DNA from 4 places in the Actinoplanes sp. ATCC 53533 genome. Region 2 is predicted to be linked to each of the others. Evidence: riboswitches for the same ligand, from Rfam matches in the RefSeq annotation. Region 2 holds a riboswitch; each other region holds the start of a gene.
The links. A riboswitch is a leader RNA that binds a small molecule or an ion and turns the genes downstream of it on or off. The one in region 2 is predicted to bind cobalamin.
Positions count from the first base shown of each region.

Region 1: another riboswitch for cobalamin. It lies ahead of metE (5-methyltetrahydropteroyltriglutamate--homocysteine S-methyltransferase); the one in region 2 lies ahead of DMB66_RS18460 (ABC transporter substrate-binding protein).
Region 3: another riboswitch for cobalamin. It lies ahead of DMB66_RS54755 (ribonucleoside-diphosphate reductase subunit alpha); the one in region 2 lies ahead of DMB66_RS18460 (ABC transporter substrate-binding protein).
Region 4: another riboswitch for cobalamin. It lies ahead of DMB66_RS57810 (VWA domain-containing protein); the one in region 2 lies ahead of DMB66_RS18460 (ABC transporter substrate-binding protein).

Region 1 is NZ_QHHV01000149.1:20,738-25,989, forward strand. It holds gene DMB66_RS40315 (hydrolase) at 1-1,137, opposite strand, end outside; cobalamin riboswitch at 1,241-1,458, shown strand; gene metE (5-methyltetrahydropteroyltriglutamate--homocysteine S-methyltransferase) at 1,577-3,829, shown strand; gene DMB66_RS40325 (hypothetical protein) at 3,976-4,356, opposite strand; gene DMB66_RS64475 (hypothetical protein) at 4,353-4,691, opposite strand; partial or broken gene DMB66_RS66175 (hypothetical protein) at 4,715-4,798, shown strand; gene DMB66_RS40335 (hypothetical protein) at 4,953-5,216, opposite strand.
Region 2 is NZ_QHHV01000054.1:1,337-6,588, reverse strand. It holds gene DMB66_RS18470 (ABC transporter ATP-binding protein) at 1-470, opposite strand, end outside; gene DMB66_RS18465 (iron ABC transporter permease) at 467-1,522, opposite strand; gene DMB66_RS18460 (ABC transporter substrate-binding protein) at 1,519-2,445, opposite strand; cobalamin riboswitch at 2,535-2,669, opposite strand; gene DMB66_RS18455 (helix-turn-helix domain-containing protein) at 2,865-3,461, opposite strand; gene DMB66_RS18450 (bifunctional 2-polyprenyl-6-hydroxyphenol methylase/3-demethylubiquinol 3-O-methyltransferase UbiG) at 3,557-4,198, shown strand; gene DMB66_RS18445 (MFS transporter) at 4,231-5,252, shown strand, end outside.
Region 3 is NZ_QHHV01000304.1:46-5,297, forward strand. It holds partial or broken gene recA (recombinase RecA) at 1-791, opposite strand, end outside; gene DMB66_RS54740 (DUF3046 domain-containing protein) at 991-1,191, opposite strand; gene DMB66_RS54745 (GNAT family N-acetyltransferase) at 1,264-1,965, shown strand; gene DMB66_RS54750 (UdgX family uracil-DNA binding protein) at 1,937-2,599, opposite strand; cobalamin riboswitch at 2,713-2,925, shown strand; gene DMB66_RS54755 (ribonucleoside-diphosphate reductase subunit alpha) at 3,057-5,252, shown strand, end outside.
Region 4 is NZ_QHHV01000383.1:2,184-7,435, reverse strand. It holds gene DMB66_RS57810 (VWA domain-containing protein) at 1-1,746, opposite strand, end outside; cobalamin riboswitch at 1,777-1,904, opposite strand; gene DMB66_RS57805 (gluconokinase) at 1,965-3,536, opposite strand; gene DMB66_RS57800 (hypothetical protein) at 3,619-4,881, opposite strand; gene DMB66_RS57795 (SigE family RNA polymerase sigma factor) at 4,878-5,252, opposite strand, start outside.

The DNA of each region.
Region 1 (5,252 bases), on a different contig from region 2:
CAGGTGGCCGTTGCCGTTGCGCAGGTACCGATCGAAGAACGCCAGGACGTACGCGCGCTGCACGGTGATCGAACGCGAGCCGTCGATCGTCCCGTACCCCGGCACCAGGTCCTCGGCCGGAATGCCGATCTGCGGCAGCAGCACCTGAAAGTCGGTGAACGACATGTGCCCCGAGCCGGCCAGCTGCAGGTCGTAGCGGGGGCCACGCAGGCGCGGCCAGATCGCGAGCCACGTCTCGTCGTCGGCGCGACCGTGGCCGTCCGAACTCATCAGCGCGAACGGCCGGCGCAGCCCGGCGGCGACAACCGCGCCGGAGAGGGTGCCGTCCAGGTTGATGCCGGCCCTGACCCGCGGGTCCTCGTGCATCGTCTCGGCGGCGGTCGCACCGCCGAGCGAGTGGCCGAACATCCCGACCCGGGCCAGGTCCAGCGCACCCTTCAGGCCGCGTGGCAGCCGGCGCCGCTCCTCGTCCGGGTTGTGGCCCCGGTTGATCGCGGCCAGCCGGTCGAGCGTGAAACGGGTGTCGGCGACCCGGGCCTCGCGTGCGGTGTCGATGACCTGTTCGCCGTCGTCGTCGGGCCCGGTCGGCGGCGGGACGGCGTGGGTCGCGATCCGGCCGCCGGGAAACTCGACCAGCTGCGCGTCGTGGGTGTGGTCGATCGTGACCACGATGTAGCCGCGGCTCGCCAGCTCCTCGACGAGCGCGGTGCTGGCGGTGCGCTCCAGCCCGAAGCCCGGCGAGTACAGCACGACCGGGTGGCGGCCCGGCCGGACCGGGGCGTCCGCGTACGCGTGGGTCACCGGCAGGATGACCGGCGAGCCGGGCGGATTGATCCGCTCGGCCACCCCCGGCGACACCCAGGGCGCCCGCGGATGCCGGCGGACGTCGCTCGCCGGATACCAGAGCTGGACCATGATCTCGCGGGCCCGCTCGCTCGACACCCACGGATCCGGCCGCGACCGGTCGACCAGGTGCAGCGACACCGTACCGATGCGTTCGGGGCCGGTGGGCCGGGGCAGGACCAGCTGGGTGGCCGGCTCACCCGCGGCCCGGACGGGCGCGGGCAGCACGGGCGAGGGCGCGGCGGTGGACAGGGCTAAAACCGAGGTCAAGGCGATAGCAAGTGCGCTACTCATGCATTTGAGTCTTCGGGCCCGGCGGCCGCCGCCGTAGTGCCGGCGCGCACCGGTTCCCATGCACAATTACCGCCCCACCGATGACAAATGTCATGACCGTTCTACGATGGCGGGCAGTGCTGGTTCACCCCGCTTCGCGGTGGGGTGTCGTAAGAGGGAACCCGGTGTGAGACCGGGACTGCCCCGCAGCGGTGAGCAGGAACGACCGCCGTCATACGCACTGGGTGTGTGAGCGCCTGGGAAGCGACGGCCAGTAGGTGACCGGAGACCTTCCGGTCGTGCCCGCGAGTCCGAAGACCTGCCCGCACCGCGTACGCAGCACTGCGTGCGCCGCCGACGGCCCCTCGGGAGGGCTCGGGCGAGACCACGGTGCTGTTGTCGTCGTGGCCTTCCCGCACCCTCGCGTGACCCGTCGGGCACTTCGAGGGAAGGACGCCCCATGACCACCACCGGATTCGGGCAGAGCACCGTGCTCGGCTATCCCCGCATCGGCAGCAACCGGGAGCTCAAACACGCCGTCGAGGCGTACTGGGGCGGCCGCATCGACGCCGCCGCCCTGGAGCGGACGGCCGCCGCACTGCGCACCGACGTCTGGCGCACCCTGCGGGACGCCCGCCTGGACGCGATCCCGTCCAACACGTTCTCCTACTACGACCACGTCCTGGACACGGCCGTCGCGGTCGGTGCGATCCCGGACCGGTTCGCCCGGCTCGGCCTGTCCGAATTGGACACCTACTTCGCGATGGCCCGCGGGGCGCAGGCCCAGCCGGCGCTCGAGCTGACGAAGTGGTTCGACACCAACTACCACTACCTCGTGCCGGAGATCGCCGACGAGACCGTCTTCCGGGCCCGGCCGGAGCAGGCGCTGCGGGAGTTCGCGCAGGCGGCGGCGCTCGGCATCACCACCCGCCCGGTCCTGGTCGGCCCGGCCACGTTCCTGCTGCTGGCCAAGCCGGCCGAGGCCGCGGGCAACCCGTTCGACCGGCTCGGCGAGCTTACCGACGCGTACGCCGGGATCCTCGGCGCGCTCGCCGACGCCGGGGTGCCGTGGGTGCAGCTCGACGAGCCCGCGTACGTCGCCGACCGTACCCCGGCGGAGATCGACGCCCTGAGAGCCGTCTACCACCGCCTCGGCGGGCTTGACCGGCGGCCGCGGATCTTCGTCGCGACCTACTTCGGTGAGCTCGGCGACGCCCTGCCCGCCCTGCTCGACACCCCGGTCGAGGCGCTCGGCCTCGACCTGGTCGCCGGACCCGGCAACCTGGCCCGGCTCGCCGCGGCCGGACCGTTGCGGGGCAGAACGATCGTCGCCGGGCTGGTCGACGGGCACAACGTCTGGCGCACCGACCTGCGCGCCGCCGTGGCCGTCGGTGCGACCCTCACCGGTCTCGCCGACAACGTCTCGGTGTCCAGCTCCTGCTCGCTGCTGCACGTGCCGGTCGACCTGGCGGCCGAGACCAGCCTCGCGCCGGCGCTGCGGGAACGGCTCGCCTTCGCCCGGCAGAAGGTCGACGAGGTCGTCCTGCTCGGCCGCGCCCTGCGCGACGGCGTCGCGGCGCTGCCCGCCCCGCTGCCCGCGCCACCCGCGCACTGGCGTGACACCTCCGTCCGGGCCCGGCTGGATGCGCTCCATCCGGCGCAGCTGCGGCGCGGCGACTACGCCGAACGAGCGCGGGCACAACAGGCGCGGCTGCACCTGCCGGCGTTGCCGACCACGACGATCGGATCGTTCCCGCAGACCGACGACCTACGCAAGGCCCGCGCCGCCCGGCGCGCCGGAACCCTGGACGACGCCGGCTACACCGAGCGGATGCGCGCCGAAGTAGCGCACGTGATCAGGCTGCAGGAAGACCTCGGCCTGGACGTGCTCGTGCACGGCGAACCGGAACGCAACGACATGGTCCAGTACTTCGGCGAACAGCTCGGCGGCTTCGCCGCGACCGAGCAGGGCTGGGTGCAGTCCTACGGCTCACGATGCGTACGCCCGCCGATCATCCACGGCGACGTCACCCGCGAGCACCCGATGACCGTCGAGTGGTCCACCTACGCCCAATCGCTGACCAACCGCCCGGTCAAGGGCATGCTCACCGGCCCGGTCACGATCCTGGCCTGGTCATTCGTCCGCACCGACCAGCCACTGGCCGATACCGCGAACCAGGTCGCGCTCGCCCTGCGCGACGAATGCCGCGACCTGGAGGCGGCCGGAATCCGAATCATCCAGGTCGACGAGCCCGCCCTACGCGAAACCCTGCCCCTGCGCACCGCCGATCAAAAGGCCTACCTGGACTGGGCGATCGGCGCATTCCGGCTCGCCACCAGCGGCGTCGCCGACAGCACCCAGATCCACACCCACCTGTGCTACTCCGAGTTCGGCGAGATCATCACCGCAATCGACGCACTCGACGCGGATGTCACGAGCATCGAAGCCTCCCGCTCCAAGATGGAGGTCCTGGACGACCTGCGGGCGATCGGCTACGGCCGCGGCGTCGGGCCTGGGGTGTGGGACATCCACTCGCCGCGGGTCCCGTCGCAGGACGAGGTCGTCGAGGCGGTGCGCCGGGCTGTCGCGGCCGTGCCTGCCCGACGGCTCTGGGTCAATCCGGACTGCGGCCTCAAGACCCGGGGTTACACCGAGGTCGAGGCGTCCCTGAAGCACCTGGTCGCTGCCGCCGCCGAGGTCCGCGGAAGCTGACCCGCGGGGTGGGATGCCTCAGGTGGGCATCCCACCCCGGTCGTCAGCCGTTCTTCGTCGGCTGCTGTCCTCGGGACACAACGAGGTGCTGCCGGTTTGGGTGCTGGACCCACTTTCACTTCCCGGCATCGTCCCACTTCGATGATTCACTCACTTTGATCATCCTTCAACACTTCTCCATGCGCTGCACACAACTCGATAATCTTCGCAATGCGCTTCGAACGCGCCCGGGGGAGCGTCAGCAGCTTGACCGAACCGACATCGACATAGGTGGTAAATGTTCGTTTGTTCATAACCGCGATCAGCGCACACAGGACTCGGCCGGAGCTGAGTCTGTAGATCGACGTGGGAACCACGAATATCTCATCGATCTTAGTCCTGTTATCTGTGAACCACCCCAGGTTGCCGCGACGACCATCGGGCCTCGATCGTGCTTCACGAATGAGATCCTCGGCACGAACCGGACTCACCCGAACGACACGGCGCTCCGCCAATGGCCGCAAAAGCCGCTCCAGGAACGACGTCATCGCTTCGGGAATCCTTTGACAAAGATCGGTGTGTCGAAATTGATCTTTTTATGAAGTGGGTCAGCTGCCCGCTTCAGCAACTCCGCCATTCGGTGGTTGCCTTCAACCATGTAGTTGTCTCCGTCGTGGTAATTCATGAAAGTCCTGAACTCGTCGTCCGGTGCAAATACGGCTTCGAGCAGACCATCGTCATCCAGGCTGTCCAAGGGCCCCTTCTTCATGGGGTCCGGTATCCAATTGTCACCGTCATCGACCATATCGTGCCCGATGCCTTTCAGATCCTGCACCGTTCCGTTCGCAGCGGGCCGCGGCGGCGGCGGCTTCTTCCCGAACATGCGATCGAAGAAATCCGGACTGCGGCCTCAAGACCCGGGGTTACGCCGAGGTCGAGGCGTCACTGAAGCACCTGGTCGCTGCCGCCGCCGAGGTCCGCGGAAGCTGACCACTAGCGGGGGCAGGATGCCCGTTGTGGGCATCCCGTCCTCCGGTCGTCCTAAGCGGCGTCCAGGGGTTGCCGATGATGGCGTCGCGGAGTGCGGAGGTCGCGGCGGTCTTCCAACACACCAACCCGGCCATTCAGGACGCGAATCTCTACCCTAATCAATGCTCCCCCACTCCATTTCATCGACTGGCGGCCAAGGCTGCCCGAAGTCGAAGAGCGAGGGATCATCCACAGCCCTGTCCGCCTGACGCCAAGACGGCTGTCCCGAAACCACGAAATTGGCCGGAGTGCCGCTGGCCACTATGTAAATGTACTCACGGTCATCTTGGGAAATTCCAAATCGCGCGCCCAGATCATCCTGCTCATCCTGCGAAGCACAACGCAAAGCAACACCACGCAGAATCGGCTGGAGCGCCACATACGAGACGTTACCGAAGTACAGTTCTATCCTTCG
Region 2 (5,252 bases):
ATGCGGGCGCCCTGGGCGAGCGCGCGGGCCAGGAAGACCCGCTGCCGTTCCCCGCCGGAGAGCGTGTCGAGCCGCCTGGCCCGCAGGTGAACCAGGCCCAGGGCGGTCAGCACCTCGTCGACCACGGCCAGATCGGACCTGGACTCCCGGCCGAGTGCCGGAATGTAGGGCGTGCGGCCGAGCAGCACGTAGTCGAGGACCAGCATCCCCGGCGGCACCACGGGCGACTGCGCGACGGTCGCCACCGTGCGGGCGCGTTCGCGGCGGGGCAGCCGGCCGAGCGGGGTGCCACCCAGGCTGACCGCGCCCGCGAACGGCACCAGCCCGCCGACGGCCCGCAGGACCGTGGACTTGCCCGCGCCGTTCGGGCCGATGATCGTGACCCACTCGCCCGCGGCGACGTCCAGATCGACCCCGTCGACGATCACCGAACCGCCCAGCACCACCCGCAGCCCGCGCACGCCGATCATGCGGCGACCCCGCTCCGGCGCAGCACGAGGGCGAAGAAGGGCGCGCCCAGGAAGGCGGTCACCACGCCGATCGGGATCTCGGTCGGGCTCGCCACCGTGCGCGCCAGCAGATCGGTCAGCGCCAGGAACGCGCCGCCGTACAGCACCGACAGCGGCAGGATGGACCGGTAGCTCGGACCGGCCAGCAACCGCAGGGTGTGCGGCACGATGATGCCGACAAAACCTATCAGCCCGGACACCGACACCGCGGCGGCCGTGCCCAGCGAGGCGGCCGCGATCAGCAGGTAGCGGCTGCGCTGCGGGTGCAGGCCGAGGCTGGCCGCCTCCTCGTCGCCGACGGTCAGCACGTCCAGCTCGCGGCGCTGGGAGAGCACGATCGCGCCGGTCACCACCGCGTACGGCAGCACCAGCAGCACGTCGTGCCAGCCCGCGGTGGCGAGCCGGCCGAGCAGCCAGGAGTACACCTCCCGCAGCGCCTCGATGTGCCGCTGCAGCAGGAAGGTCTGGGCGGCGGCCAGGAAGGCGGACACGGCCACCCCGGACAGGATCAGCGTGGCGGGAGTCCGGGCCCGGCCGCCGGCGCCGCCCAGCAGCCAGGTCAGCGCGACGGCGCCGACGGCACCCACGAAGGCCGCCAGCGGCACACCGATCGGCAGCTCGGTGGTGGTGTCGCCGCCCGCCGACCGGAACGCGATGACGGCCGTCACCCCGAGGCCCGCACCGGCCGCGACCCCGAGCAGGTGCGGATCGGCGAGCGGGTTGCGGAAGACGCCCTGGTAGGCGGCGCCGGCGAGGGCGAGCAGCGCGCCGACGAGCAACCCGAGCACGACCCTGGGCAGGCGCAACTCCGTGACGATGGCAACCTCGCGGGCGCTCAGGCCGCTGTCGATCCGTACCCCCGGAAGCAGATCGAGCAGCTCGGCCGCGACACCGGCGGGCGGCAGCGGGACCGGCCCGAAGGCGATGCCCGCGACCAGCGCGACGACCACGGCGAGCAGGCCACCGGCCAGCCAGCCGGCCCGCAGACCGGCCGGCCGCGGCCGGTCTGTCACGCCGGGACCCTGGCCACCGCATCGGCGACGGACTGCACCAGGTCGACCACCCGCGGCCCCCACCGCGAGGCGATATCGTCGTCCAGGGCCACGATCTGGTCCTTCTCCACCGCGGTGATCGCCGCCCAGCCCTTCCGCGCCTTGACCGTCGCCGGCGACTGCCCGCAGCACTTGCTGTCCGCTAGGAAGATCAGGTCGGGGTTCGCCGCGACCAGCGCCTCCGGCGAGAGCTGCGGATAACCGTCCTTGGCGCCGTCCGGATCGGCGGCGTCGGCGACGTTGGTGAGCCCGAACAGCGCGAAAATGGACCCGATGAAGGTCTTGGACGTCGCGGAATACAGGGTCTGGTCGATCTCGTAGTAGTAGCTCAGCGACCCGGCGCGGGCCGGCACCCCCTGCACGATCTTGTCGATCTGCGCCCGCATCCGCCCCACCAGCGCCGCCGACTCGCCCCGATGGCCCGTCAACGCGCCAAGCTGCTCGATCTGCCGGTAGGAATCGTCGATCACCTTGGCGGCGGGAGCGAACAGCACAGGGATCTTGAGCCTGCCGAGCTGGTCGACGATCTTGTCGAGGTCATCCGAGACAACCACCAGGTCGGGGTTCCGCCCGGCGATGGCCTCCGCGTTCGGCTTGAAGCCGGACAGGTCGGTGCGCGGGGCGTCCACCGGATAGGTCGACTGGTCGTCAACGGCCACCACCTGCGGACCGGCGCCGATGGCGAACAGCATCTCGGTCGCGGTGGGCGCGAGCGACACGATCCGTTCGGGCCGCTCGGCCAAGGTCAACGAACCCACCGTGACCGGGAAAGAGTCACCGCCCGGCCCGGCGGACGGCCCCGGGCCGTCGTCGGATCCACCGCCGCCACACCCGCCGAGCAGCAAAGCACCGGCCGCGATCGCGGCCGTCAAAACACGTCTCATCCTGTCCTCCTGTCGGCCGAGGCTGCGGTGCATCGCCGACCGGAACAGGGACCCGGCCCGCGAGGCGCCCCTCCCCGAGAGCGCTGAATCGCGACCGGCGCGCAGGCGACCTGGCTTGACCCTCCAAAAGGGCTCACAGTTGCGGGACAGCGCCGGAATCCCACCGGCTTCGCTGCGACGCGGTCCCCCTGAAACTAACCCAGACCGCCGGTTCTCGCGCAAAACCGAGGTCAAGTTCAAGATCAAATTCATGTCGTGCCTGGTTGCATGGTGCTGACCGTCGCTCCCGCCGACACCGGGAGAGGGCGGCCAATCGCCTGGCGGCTCATGAACCGGCCGCCCTCCCCCTGCCAGGTCCGTGCGTGGAACCCCGCCCTCCCGCTCACCGTCGGCAAGACCCGCCAGCCGCCTGGTTCGGACTATCCGGGCTGGCCTGGTTTTGGTGCGGCGCGGACGTGTGCGCGTTCGCCTTGTTTGCCGATCAGGCTGAGGAATTCGACGGGGCCGGAGCTGGTGGCCCCGAACCAGTGCGGGGTGCGGGTGTCGAACTCCGCGGCCTCCCCGGGCTTGAGGATCAGATTGTGCTCGCCGAGGACCAGGCGCAGCGTGCCGTTGAGGACGTAGGCCCAGTCGTAGCCCTCGTGGGTGCGCAGGTCGGGCTCGCGATCGTCGGCCCCGGCCGGCAGCACGAACTTGTAGGCCTGGATGCCTCCCGGCCTGCGGGTCAGGGGCAGGATCGTCGATCCGTCGCTGCGGGTGATGGGGCGCAGGTTGATGCGGGGGTCGCCGGTCGGTGGCGCGCCGACGAGCTCGTCGAGGGTGACGCCGTAGACCCGGGCGAGCGGCAGGAGCTGCTCGAGCGTGGGACGGCGCAGGCCCGCTTCGAGCCTGGACAGCGTGCTGGCGGAGATGCCGGTTTCCTCCGCGAGGTCGGTGAGCGTGATAGCGCGGCGGAGCCGAAGGTGCTTCAGCCGCGGCCCGACAGCGTCAAGCGTGCGATCCACTTCCTCATCCATGCCCCCAGTTTGCCATTTGGCAAGAAGCTTTGCGCATCGCACCGCTGCCGATCACAGTCGTCGGTACCCACGAAGACGGTGAAGGAGCAGGTCAGATGGCCGAGCAGCACGAATTCGACCAGGGCTACTGGGAGCGGCGCTGGCACCAGGCGCACCATGACGGACCCGGAGCCATGGACGGGAGTCCCCCGAATCCGCATCTCGTCCGCGAGACCGGCAGCCTGGTCCCGGGCACGGCGCTGGATGCCGGGTGCGGTGCCGGGGCCGAGGCGATCTGGCTCGCCTCGCACGGCTGGCAGGTCACCGCGGCCGACATCGCGGCCGAGGCCCTCGCCCGCGCCGCCGGGCGCGCGACGGACATTGAGGTGTCCGGGCACGTGCGGTGGGTTGGAGCGGACCTGACCGTCTGGGACCCGGGCATGCGGTTCGACCTGGTCACGACGCACTACGCGCACCCCGCGATGCCGCAGCTGGCCTTCTACGACCGCATTTCCGCATGGGTGGCGCCCGGCGGCACCCTGCTGATCGTCGGGCATCTGCACGCCTCGGGAGCGACCGGGCACGGGCACCACCCGCCCGCCGAGGCATCGGTCACCCTCACGGACATCACCGCCGGCCTGGACAGCACCAAGTGGACGGTCGTCACCGCCGCGGAGCACATCCGCACGGTCACCGGCCCCGGCGGCCAGGCGAAGCCACTGCACGACGTCGTCGTGCGCGCCACCCGACGCCCCTGATCACCCCCCGCGCACAAACGAAAGGTCCGTGCATGATCTCCCCTGATGTGGCTCCCCCGGTGGACGCCGCCGACCCAACGATTCATGACCCCCGCCGGCGTCGCGCGATCCTGGTCGCGGTGTGCATCGCCCTCATGGCGGTCATCGCCTCGGTTTCCGGGCTGAACGTCGCCCAGCAGGAGATCGCCCTCGCGTTCGGCGCCTCGCAGAGCACCGTCCTGTGGATCATCAACACCTACACCATCAGCCTGGCCGCGCTGCTCCTGCCGCTCGGCGCCCTCGGCGACCGGTGGGGCCGGCGGCCGGTGCTGCTCGCGGGGTTGATCGTCTTCGGGGCGGCGAGCGCCGCGGCGGGCGTCGCCACGTCGTCCGAGGTCATGATCGCGGCGCGGCTCCTCAGCGGCGTGGGCGCCGCGATGATCATGCCGGTCACCCTGGCCGTCGTCACCTCGACGTTTCCGGACGAGGAACGCTCCAAGGCGATCGGCGTCTGGACCGGCGTCGCCGGCGGGGGCGGCATCCTCGGGATGTACCTGTCGGCGGTCCTGGTCGACCTGGCCAGCTGGCGATGGCTCTTCGTCCTGCCGGTCGCGCTCGTCGCGGTGGCCATCGGCATGACGCTGCGATCCATCCCGAACTCACGCGAGGAGTCGGCACACGGATTCGACACCGTCGGCTCGCTGGCGTCCGTGGTCGCCGCGGTCGGGCTCATCTTCGTTCTTCACGAGGGTCCGGAACGGGGTTGGACCGCGCCCGTGACGCTCCTGAGCCTCCTGGTCGGCGTCATCGGCGCCGTCGGCTTCGTGGCCTGGGAACTGCGGCAGCAGGCGCCCCTCCTCGATGTCCGCCTCTTCCGCAAGCGAGGCCTGGCCAGCGGCTCCGTGTCGCTGTTGGCGGTCTTCGGCGTGCAGGCGGGGATCTTCGTCGTCCTCTTCCCGTACTTTCAGGCGGTGCTCGGCTGGTCCGGCCTTCGCTCCACCCTGGCGCTCATGCCGATGGCGCTGCTGATGATGCTCGCCTCCGGGCTCGCCCCACGAGCAGCCGCGCGGGTCGG
Region 3 (5,252 bases), on a different contig from region 2:
ATGATGTCGAATTCGGCCTGCTTGAACGGCGCGGCGACCTTGTTCTTCACGACCTTGACGCGGGTGCGGTTGCCGACCACGTCCGTGCCGTCCTTGAGGCTCTCGATGCGGCGCACGTCGAGGCGCACCGACGAGTAGAACTTCAGCGCCCGGCCACCGGTCGTGGTCTCGGGCGAGCCGAACATGACGCCGATCTTCTCGCGGAGCTGGTTGATGAAGATCGCGGTCGTTCCGGAATTGTTCAGGATGCCGGTGATCTTACGCAGCGCCTGGCTCATCAGGCGGGCCTGCAGACCGACGTGGCTGTCACCCATCTCGCCCTCGATCTCGGCGCGCGGCACGAGCGCAGCCACCGAGTCGATGACGATGATGTCGAGCGCGCCGGAGCGGATCAGCATGTCCGCGATCTCGAGCGCCTGCTCGCCGGTGTCCGGCTGGGACACCAGCAGCGCGTCGGTGTCGACGCCGAGGGCCTGGGCATAGTCGGGGTCGAGCGCGTGCTCCGCGTCGATGAAGGCCGCGATGCCGCCGCCGCGCTGGGCGTTGGCAACCGCGTGCAGGGCCACTGTCGTCTTACCACTGGACTCCGGTCCGAAGACCTCGACGACCCTGCCGCGCGGCAGACCGCCGACACCGAGCGCGATGTCGAGGGCGATGGAGCCGGTGGGGATGACGGCCATCTGCGAAACAGGCCGCTCCCCGAGGCGCATCACCGAACCCTTGCCGAACTGCTTGTCGATCTGCGCGAGAGCAAGGTCTAGCGCCTTGTCCCGATCAGGTCCTGCCACCATGTCCGCCACCCCTGTATTCGACTTCCCGGGCGTCTTCGCCGAAGAGCTTCTGTTCACCACGCGGGTCACGCTAGACCTAGGGTCTGACAAAAACCGGCGCCCGGCCGCGACCTGTGGATGACTACGCCGCTGAGGACAGTAGCCGAACATGTGTACGACGATCGAGCAACACGCCAGAACAAGCGTACGAAAAAAGCGGTCAGCGCAGGCGAACAGGCACCCGATCGGGGTACGAAGAGACCACGGCGCGCCATATAGTAACCGTCTCGACACCCTGAGCTATAGATTCGTTAATGGTGCGCCCGTCGAGTGCCGCGAAACTCTGATCCGCGGCGAGACTCCGCGCATAGGCAGAGCCGAAGGCCTGTTCGAGACGCCCCCAGAAGTCCGTCAACCGCACGGGAAAAGCCTACTCGCGGGGCCCGAGCCACCCCGCTTGGCGCCACGCTGAGATACACATCACTATGTGCTAGTGACAGTGCATGTCCTTGACCGGCCGAGCTGGGCGGCACTCACCGGCCCGCACGCGCGGTTCGCCCGGATCGTCGGTTACGCCGCACGCTACGACCCGGAAGTGGCACCGTTCTTCGCCCTTGAGAACGCCGCCGACCCTCGCTGCTGGGACGACCTGGCCACACTGGCAGGCCCCGGCACCGAGCTGTCGATCTCGGCGACCCCACCGGCCGGGGTGGACTGGGAGATCCACGGCACCCGCGGCACCCTGCAACTGGTCGGCGCCACCGTACCGGCCGTACCGGATCCGGAAGCAACCATGCTGACGGCGGAGGACGTCCCCGAAATGATCGATCTGGTCCGCCGGACCGAGCCCGGCCCGTTCGGGCCGCGAACCATCGAGCTTGGCACCTACCTGGGCATCCGGCGCGACGGCAGGCTGGTGGCGATGGCCGGCGAGCGGATCCGGCCGCCGGGCTGGAGCGAGATCAGCGCGGTCTGCACCGATCCCGCCTATCGCCGTCGCGGCCTGGCGGCGCGGCTCGTGCTCGCCGTCGCAGCCGAGATCTACGACCGTGGCGAGCGCCCTTTCCTGCACACCGTGGCGGCCAACGCTCCCGCGAACCGCCTGTTCACGTCGCTCGGCTTCGTGCGCCGCAAGGAGCAGCGAACCGTGTCGTTGCGCGTGCCGGTCAGCCCAGCACCGTCGCCGCGATCTTGAGGTCGTCGACCAGGCCACGGTAGGCGGCGTCCCGGTCGTCGGCCCGCAGCACCGCGGACGGGTGGATGGTGGCCAGCGCGCGTGACTCGACGCCCGGGAAGTCCTGCGGTCGCTGCGCCGAGGCCGGCCACGGCAACAGCTCGCCACGCGACCTCGTCACCCGGAACGACGGTCCGAACAGGGCTTTGGCGGCGGTGGCACCGAGCGCCACCACCAGATCCGGCTTGAGCAGCGAGAACTCGGCGACCAGCCAGGGGCGGCAGGCCGCGATGTGCGCAGGGCCCGGGGTCTGGTGAATACGGCGCTGGCCGCGCATCTCGAAGCGGAAGTGCTTCACGGTGTTGGTCAAGTAGATGATCGACGGGTCTATGCCGGCGTCGCCGACCGCATCGCGCAGGAGCCGTCCCGCGGGACCCACGAAGGGCAGGCCCCGCTGATCCTCGATGTCGCCGGGCTGCTCCCCCACCAGCACCAGCCGGGCGTGTTCGGCGCCCCGGCCGAATACCACCTGAGTGGCGTTCTCGTGGAGCTCGCAGCCTCGGCAGCCGGGCGCCGCCGCCTTGAGCTCGTCGAGGCTGTGCGCGTCGGCTGGAATGAACTCCTGGGCACCGGGCGGGGCTTGCGTCATAGCCATGCAGACGTTTTACCCCCTCGCCTCTGGTCCACGCGCGGGGGCTCACCCGCTCGAGCATGATCCGACACGCCGACACGACATGTTGGGTTGTACATCGCACACCACACCTAGATATGGTGTTGCCCGCAGCTGGTTCGGCCGTCCCTCCAGGACGGTGCGAGGCAAGAGGGAACCCGGTGAGAGACCGGGACTGCCCCCGCAGCGGTGAGCGGGAACGACCGCCGTCATCAAGCACTGGGCCCGGGCCCGGGAAGCGACGGCCACTAGGCGACCGGCAACGGTCAGGCCCGCGAGTCCGAAGACCTGCCAGCGCGCCGCACGCTTTCGCGTGCGGCGGTCCGAGGCCGCGTGGGACAGCCGACGCCACTTCAGGTGTACGCGCACAGCCGCGTTCGCCGGCGTCCTCCTGCGCGCCCGAAGACCGTTCCGCCAACGGGCTCGCGAGGAGAGAGAGTTCATGACGGTCACGCAGGACGAGACTGCGTACGATCCCGCCGTGCCGGAGCAACGCCGGCACGCGATGCAGGTGCGCAAGCGCAACGGCGCGACCGAGTCGGTCGACGTCAACAAGATCGTCAAGGCGGTCGAGCGCTGGGTCGCCGACCTTGACGAGGTCGACCCGCTGCGGGTCGCCACGAAGACCATCAGCGGTCTCTACGACGGTGCGACCACCGCGGAGCTGGACAAGCTGTCGATCCAGACGGCCGCGGAGCTGATCGGCGAGGAACCTCAGTATTCGCGGCTGGCGGCCCGGCTGCTGGCGGCCTTCGTCGACAAGGAGGTTCGCGGGCAGGGCATCGCGAGCTTCAGCCAGTCGATCGCCCGCGGCCACGCGGAGGGGCTGATCGGTGACGAGACCGCCGCCTTCGTGGCCAAGAACGCGCGCAAGCTCGACGACGCCGTGGATCCGTCCGGCGATCTGCGCTTCGAATACTTCGGGTTGCGGACGGTAGCGGACCGTTACCTGCTGCGTCATCCGCGATCCCGCCTGGTCGTGGAGACGCCGCAGTACTGGCTGTTGCGGGTCGCCTGCGGCCTGTCCACCAACGCAGGTGAGGCGATCGCGTTCTACCGGCTGATGTCGTCGCTGGCCTACCTGCCCAGCTCGCCGACGCTCTTCAACTCCGGCACGCGCCACACCCAGATGTCGTCGTGCTTCCTGGTGGATTCGCCGAAGGACGAGCTCGACTCGATCTACGAGCGATATCAGCAGGTGGCGCGGTTGTCGAAGTTCGCCGGCGGGATCGGCATCTCGTGGTCGCGGGTGCGGGGCCGCGGCGCGCTGATCCGCGGCACCAACGGGCAGTCCAACGGCATCGTGCCGTTCCTGCGCACGCTCGACGCCAGCGTGGCCGCCGTCAACCAGGGCGGCCGGCGCAAGGGCGCGGCCTGCGTCTACCTCGAGCCGTGGCACCCGGACATCGAGGAATTCCTGGAGCTGCGGGACAACACCGGTGAGGATGCCCGCCGTACGCACAACCTGAACCTGGCCAACTGGATCCCGGACGAGTTCATGCGCCGGGTCGAGGCCGACGAGGACTGGTCGCTCGTGGACCCGTCGGAGGCGCCGGAGCTGCCGGATCTCTATGGCGAGGAGTTCGACGCCGCATACCGGGTCGCGGAGAAGAAGGCGGTCAAGACCGTCAAGGCCCGCGATCTGTACGGGCGGATGATGCGCACGCTGGCGCAGACCGGCAACGGCTGGATGACGTTCAAGGACCCGTCGAACCGGCTGAGCAACCAGACCGGCGCGCCGGGCAACACGGTCCACCTGTCGAACCTCTGCACGGAGATCCTCGAGGTCACTTCGGACGACGAGACGGCCGTCTGCAACCTCGGCTCCATCAACCTCGCCGGGCATCTGCGGGGCGAGGAGGTGGACTGGGAGAAGCTGCGCGCGACCGTGCGGACCGCGGTCGCTTTCCTGGACCGGGTCATCGACATCAACTACTACCCGAGCGAGCAGGCCGCGGCGAGCAATCCGCGGTGGCGGCCGGTCGGGCTCGGGCTGATGGGCCTGCAGGACGCGTTCTTCGCGTTGCGGCTGCCCTTCGACTCGCCTGCCGCGCAGGAACTCAGCACGCTGGTCGCCGAGGAGATCTACCTGACCGCGCTGGAGAGCTCGGCCACCCTCGCTGAGCAGTCCGGCCCGCACCCCGCATACCCGGAGACGAGAGCGGCCAGGGGCGACCTGCAACCGGATCTCTGGGGTGTGACGCCGACGCAGACCGCCCGGTGGGCGGCGGTGCGGCAGCGGATCGCGGCCACCGGGCTGCGGAACTCGCTGCTGATCGCGATCGCGCCGACGGCGACCATCGCCTCCATCGCAGGTTGCTACGAGTGCATCGAGCCGCAGGTCAGCAACCTGTTCAAGCGCGAGACGCTGAGCGGTGAATTCCTGCAGATCAACACCTATCTGGTCCGGGAACTGAAGACTCGTGGCCTGTGGACGGCCGCCATCCGTGAGCAGATCAAGCGGGCCGATGGCTCGGTGCAGGGCATCGCGGCCCTGCCCGCCGGCGTCCGGGAGCTCTTCCGCACGGCGTGGGAGCTGCCGCAGAAGGCGCTCATCGACGTGGCCGCGACTCGGGCTCCCTACGTGGACCAGTCGCAGTCGCTGAACCTCTTCATGAGCGCCCCGACCATCGGCAAG
Region 4 (5,252 bases), on a different contig from region 2:
GACGACGGTCATCCGCTTGCGCGCGGCCATCGACCCGGAGGCGTCCACGACGAACAGCACCAGGTTGGCCTCCCGCCCGACGTGCACGGCCTCGCGCAGGTCCCGGGGCTGCACCACCCGCATCCGCTGCACCACCGCGGCACCACGCGTGGCGGCCCGGTCGCCCTGCCCGCCGGGCACGGCCAACCGGTCGCCCTGCCGGCGGGGCGCGGCCGGCCGGTCGGCTCGCGCCGGTGTCGCGGAGGGCACGCTCAGCGCGCCGCGGTGGATGGCGGCACGCAGGGTGGCCGGCAGGTGCGGCGCGCCGGCGAGCTTGCCGCGCGGGACCCGGGAGCCGACCACGCGACCGCGGCGGGCGAAGGCCGGTGAGCGGCGCCCGGCGTGCCCGCCCTCGCCGCGGGCGGCGATCCGCAGCGTCCGGGGCCGGTAGGCGGCGCCCGCCTGGGCCGGCGCGGCTCCGTTGACCTTGCCCGGCTGGTCGGCCGCACCCTCCGGCCGGTCGGCCGCGTTCTCCGGCCCACCGGCCGCGCTCGCCGGCCCCTCGGCAGCGTCCCGGGGCGCCTGCTCCGTCGCGCCGGGCGCCTCGGCGGAGGGCCCGTCACCCGGCGGAGGGCTGCGGTCCGGGCTTCCATCGCCCGGGCCGTCGGTGCCGGGCCCGCCGCCCGGGCCGCCGTCATCAGGGCCGTTGCCGTCCGGGCCGCCCTCGGGCGTCGGCGGGTCCTCGTCGGGGTCCTCCCGGGCGGCCTGGTCCAGGGCCTCTTCCAGGCGCTGCTCGTCGGTGCCCGGCGGGTCGAGCGGGTCCGTGCGCCGGCGGTGCGGCAGCGCGAGGCGGGCCGCGTCGCGGATGTCCTCCGCGGTGACCCGGTCGCGGCCGTGCCAGGCGGCCAGCGCCACGGCGCACCGGGCCACCACGATGTCGGCCCGCATGCCGTCGACGCCGTAGGCCAGGCACACCCGGGCGATCCGGTCCAGCTCGGCGTCCGGCAGGTCGACGCGGGGCACCGCCGCCCGCGCGACCACGATCCGCTCGGCCAGGGCGCTCTCGTCGCCGGCGAACCGGGCCGCGAACGCATCCGGGCCCGCCTCGTACGCCAGGCGGCGGCGGACCACCTCGGCGCGCAGCTTCGCGTCGCGGGGGGCGGCGACCGTGACGACCAGGCCGAACCGGTCGACGAGCTGCGGGCGCGGCTCGCCCTCCTCCGGATTCATCGTGCCGACCAGCAGGAACCGGGCCGCGTGCTTGACCGACACCCCGTCGCGCTCGACGTGCGCCCGGCCCATCGCCGCCGCGTCGAGCAGCAGATCCACCAGGTGGTCGGGCAGCAGGTTGACCTCGTCGACATAGAGGGCGCCGCGGTGCGCGGCGGCGAGCAGGCCCGGTTCGTACGCCTTCACGCCGTCGGCGAGCGCCCGCTGGATGTCCAGGGTGCCGACCACCCGGTCCTCGGTGGCGCCGACCGGCAGCTCGACCAGGGCGGCGGGGCGGTGCCCGCGCGGCGCGCCGGGCTCGTGCGGCCCGTCGGGGCAGCCCGCGTCGGGCGCGGCCGGATCGCAGGCGAAGCGGCAGCCCCGGACGACGTCGACCTCGGGCAGCAGCGCGGCCAGGGCACGGACGACGGTCGACTTGGCGGTGCCCTTCTCGCCGCGGACCAGGACCCCGCCGACGGCGGGTGACACGGCGGTCAGCAGCAGCGCGAGCCGCAGGTCGTCGAGGCCGACGACGGCAGAGAACGGGTACGGCGTCACGCCCGGTCCTTTCCGCGGGTCCGCGCCCGCGTGTGGAAGGTGCGAGCGACCGGAGTCTCCTGACTTCCGGGGCAGGCCCCGGTCACAGTGGCGGGACCGTCCCGGTCTCCCACCGGGTTCCTCCACTGCCGCTCGCGAGCCACTCTTTCTCACGGCGCGGCACGCCGTCAACGCGGGGGTACGTGGGCATCCTCACGGCCGGCGCGGGCCGTCCGGGCTCAGCCGGTGCGGCCGACGGCCTTCTCCGTGTCGGGCAGCGGCTCCGGGGCCAGCTTGTCCAGCTCGGTGAGGACGTCGGTGACCGCCAGCGCCGACCGCTCCACCAGCGGCCGCATCCGGCGGTACAGGGCCGCGTTGCGCGGGTCCGGGCGCTCGTGCTCGGTGATCGCCACCAGGGCCGCCGCCCGGTCCAGGTCGGGCAGCTCGCCCAGCGCGTGCCGGCCCAGCAGGCAGGCGCCGAGCGCGGTGCCCTCGGGCGACTCCGCGACGGCGACGGGCAGGTCCAGGGCCGCGGCGAGGATGCCCACCCACAGCTCCGAGGCGACCGCGCCGCCGGTGGCCCGGACCTCGGTCATCGCGATGCCCTCGTCGGCGAAGGTGTCGCGGACCAGCGCGAGCTGCTGGCACACTCCCTCGACGGCGGCCCGGACCAGGTGCGCCCGGCCGTGCTCGCGGCGCAGCCCGAGATAGGCCCCGCGCATCCCCCCGCGCCACCACGGCGCCCGCTCGCCCAGCAGGTACGGCAGGCAGAGCAGCCCTTCGCTGCCCGGCTCGACGCCGGCGGCCTCGGTCAGCAGCGCGGCATCGCGCACGTCGGCGTCCTCACCCGCCGCGGCCGTCCGGTCGAAGCTGCCCGCGAAGGTCTCGCCCGCCCAGCGCACCACGGACCCGGCGTTGTTGACCGCGCCGCCGACGACCCAGCGGTCCTCGGTGAGCGCGTAGCAGAACAGCCGCCCGGCCTTGTCCGCCGTCGGGCCGTTCACGACGGTGCGCAGGGCGCCGCTGGTGCCCAGGGAGACGGCCGCGACCCCGGCCGGCGTGGCGCCCACGCCCAGGTTGGCCAGCGGTCCGTCGGCGGCGCCGATGATCAGCGGAAGGTCCACGGGCAGCCCGGCGGCGACCGCCACCTCGCGCTTGAGGCGCAGCTGCCGGGCGGTCGGCACGACCTCGGCGAGCTGACCGGTACGGACGCCGGCGAGCTCCAGCGCCTCGGGGTCCCAGCGGCGCTCGTGGATGTCGTACATGCCGGTGCCGGAGGCGACCGAGAGGTCCAGCAGGAAGCCCTCGTCGGCCAGGCCGGCCAGGACGACCTCCTTGACGCCGCCCCAGCGTGGGGTGTCGCGCAGGGTGCCCGGGTCGGCGGCGCCCCACCAGGCGAGCTTGGTCAGCGGGGACATCGGGTGCACCGGCGTCCCGGTCCGGGCCTGCAGGTGCTTCGCCCGGCCGGACGCCACGATCCGCTCGCTCTGCCCGGACGCCCGGTTGTCCGCCCAGGTGATCAGCGGGCCCAGCGGGGCGCCGCCGGCATCCATCGGCACCAGGCCGTGCAGGAACGCGCTGAGGCTCACGGCCAGCACCCGGTCGCCCTGGTCGCGGGCCTGCCGGGCGACCGTGACCAGCGCCTCGATCGCCGCGTCGCGCAACCGGCCGGGGTCGAGCTCGGCGTGCCCCGGGCCGGGCACCGACAGCGGGTAGTGCACGCTCGTCACGGCGCGCACCTCGCCCCTCGGCCCGGCGGTGATGGCCTTGGTCGCGGTGGTTCCGGTGTCGATACCGATGACGACGTCCATGCGGCCTCCCTGATCGCAGACAGACATGCCCGTTCGAGGCGCGACCCAAGCCGGCGGTGCGGCCCGGACTGTCCTGCCGACCTTAGAGGGTGAACCGGACGGGCTGTCCCTTCGCGGGCGTGACCTCGACCTCCCGCGCGGCGGCCGGCAGCAGCGCCGCGTACCCGGCGATCGGTAGCCAGTCCCCCCGGGCCACCCGGTAGCGCAGCTTGCCGGCGCCGGCGACGACGACGCCCTGGCCGTCGGGCAGCCGCACCCGCACGGGCAGCGGCGCGGCGAGTGCGGGGAAGCCCAGCAGGACCGGATCCGGGGTGCCGAGGGACAGGAAGAGCCGGATACGGTCGTCGGTGCCGGTCAGGGTCTGCACGACGAACTGGCGGCGGTCCGCCGTGGCGCCGCGGATGTACCAGGTGCCGGCGGGCGGGACGAGCTGGTAGCCGTACTGGTCGTGGTAGCCGTCCCGGACCTCGAGGTCCCACGGGTCGTTCGCCGCGGGTGCCTCGTGCGCGCCGGCCAGCGACCAGACCTGGCGCTCCGGGCCGGGGTACGGTCCGCCCCGGCCGGCGTCGTCGATCAGCTGGGAGATGTTGGCCAGGCCGACCGACCGGTCGCCCCGGGAGTCGGGGACCTCCGCACGCAGCGCCACCCGGATCGCGGTCGGCCGCGCCTGGATGGCCTCGAAGGCCACGCCATCGTGCACCCGGAAGTCGAGCGGCGCGAAGCTGCGGTCGACCTTGCCGTCGGCCGCGTAGGAGAGGGCGGGCGAATACCGGACGTCACGCCCGTCGTCGAGGACCATCAGGACGTCGCGCTCGGGGCCGAGCAGGGCGGCCGCGGCGTTGGTGGCGCCGGTGAGCATCTCCTCCAGGGAGATGACCCGCAGCCCGGCCGTGGTCTCCTCGACGAAGCCGGTCAGCCCGTAGCTGATCTGGCCGACCGGCGACGCGACCCGCTGCGGAACCCGCTGGGCGACCACCGCGGCCCGGTTGACGTGCGGCGCCAGGCCGGCCCACACGACGTGCGGCTCACCGCGCACGCTGACGTCGCCGAGGTTGGCCCGCCAGGCGCGCCGTACCTGATCCAGAAAGCGCTGGTCGCGCCGCAGATCGCCGCGGGTCGGCCGGTCGAGCAGCGGCGAGGCGACCGGCGTCGCGCCGCCGCCGCCGGCGAGCAGCACCCCGGCGGTGGACCCGGCCGCGATCGTGGCGAGGCCCGCGGCGAGCGCGGTGCGGCGCCGCACGACCCGGCGCTGCCCGCCCGCGCGCACCCGGTCGAGCAGGTCCGGCGCGGTCCGCAGCTCGCCGGTCGCCTGCTCCAGTGCCGTACGGATGTCGGTGTCGGTCATGACCATCCCCGATCTGTGGTCGTGGTGACGGGGGCGAGGGCCGCCCGCAGCCGGGTCAGGCCGCGGGAAACGCTGCTCTTGACGTTGCCCTCGGAGCAGTCGAGCGCCCGGGCGACCTCGGCGACCGGCAGATCCTCCAGGTAGCGCAGCACCACCGCCGCCCGTTGCCGCGGCGGCAGCGACCGCAACGCCTCCAGCACGGCGTCGCGGACCACCACGTGGTCGCTGTGGTCGGGCGCGGCGACATCGTGGCTGCCCAGCGGCGCCTCCGGACGCCGGCCGCGGCGCCGCCAGCGGTTGGCGGCCCGGTTGACCAGCGCCCGGCGGGCGTACGCCTCCGGCATGCTGTGGATGCGGCGCCACTTCACGTA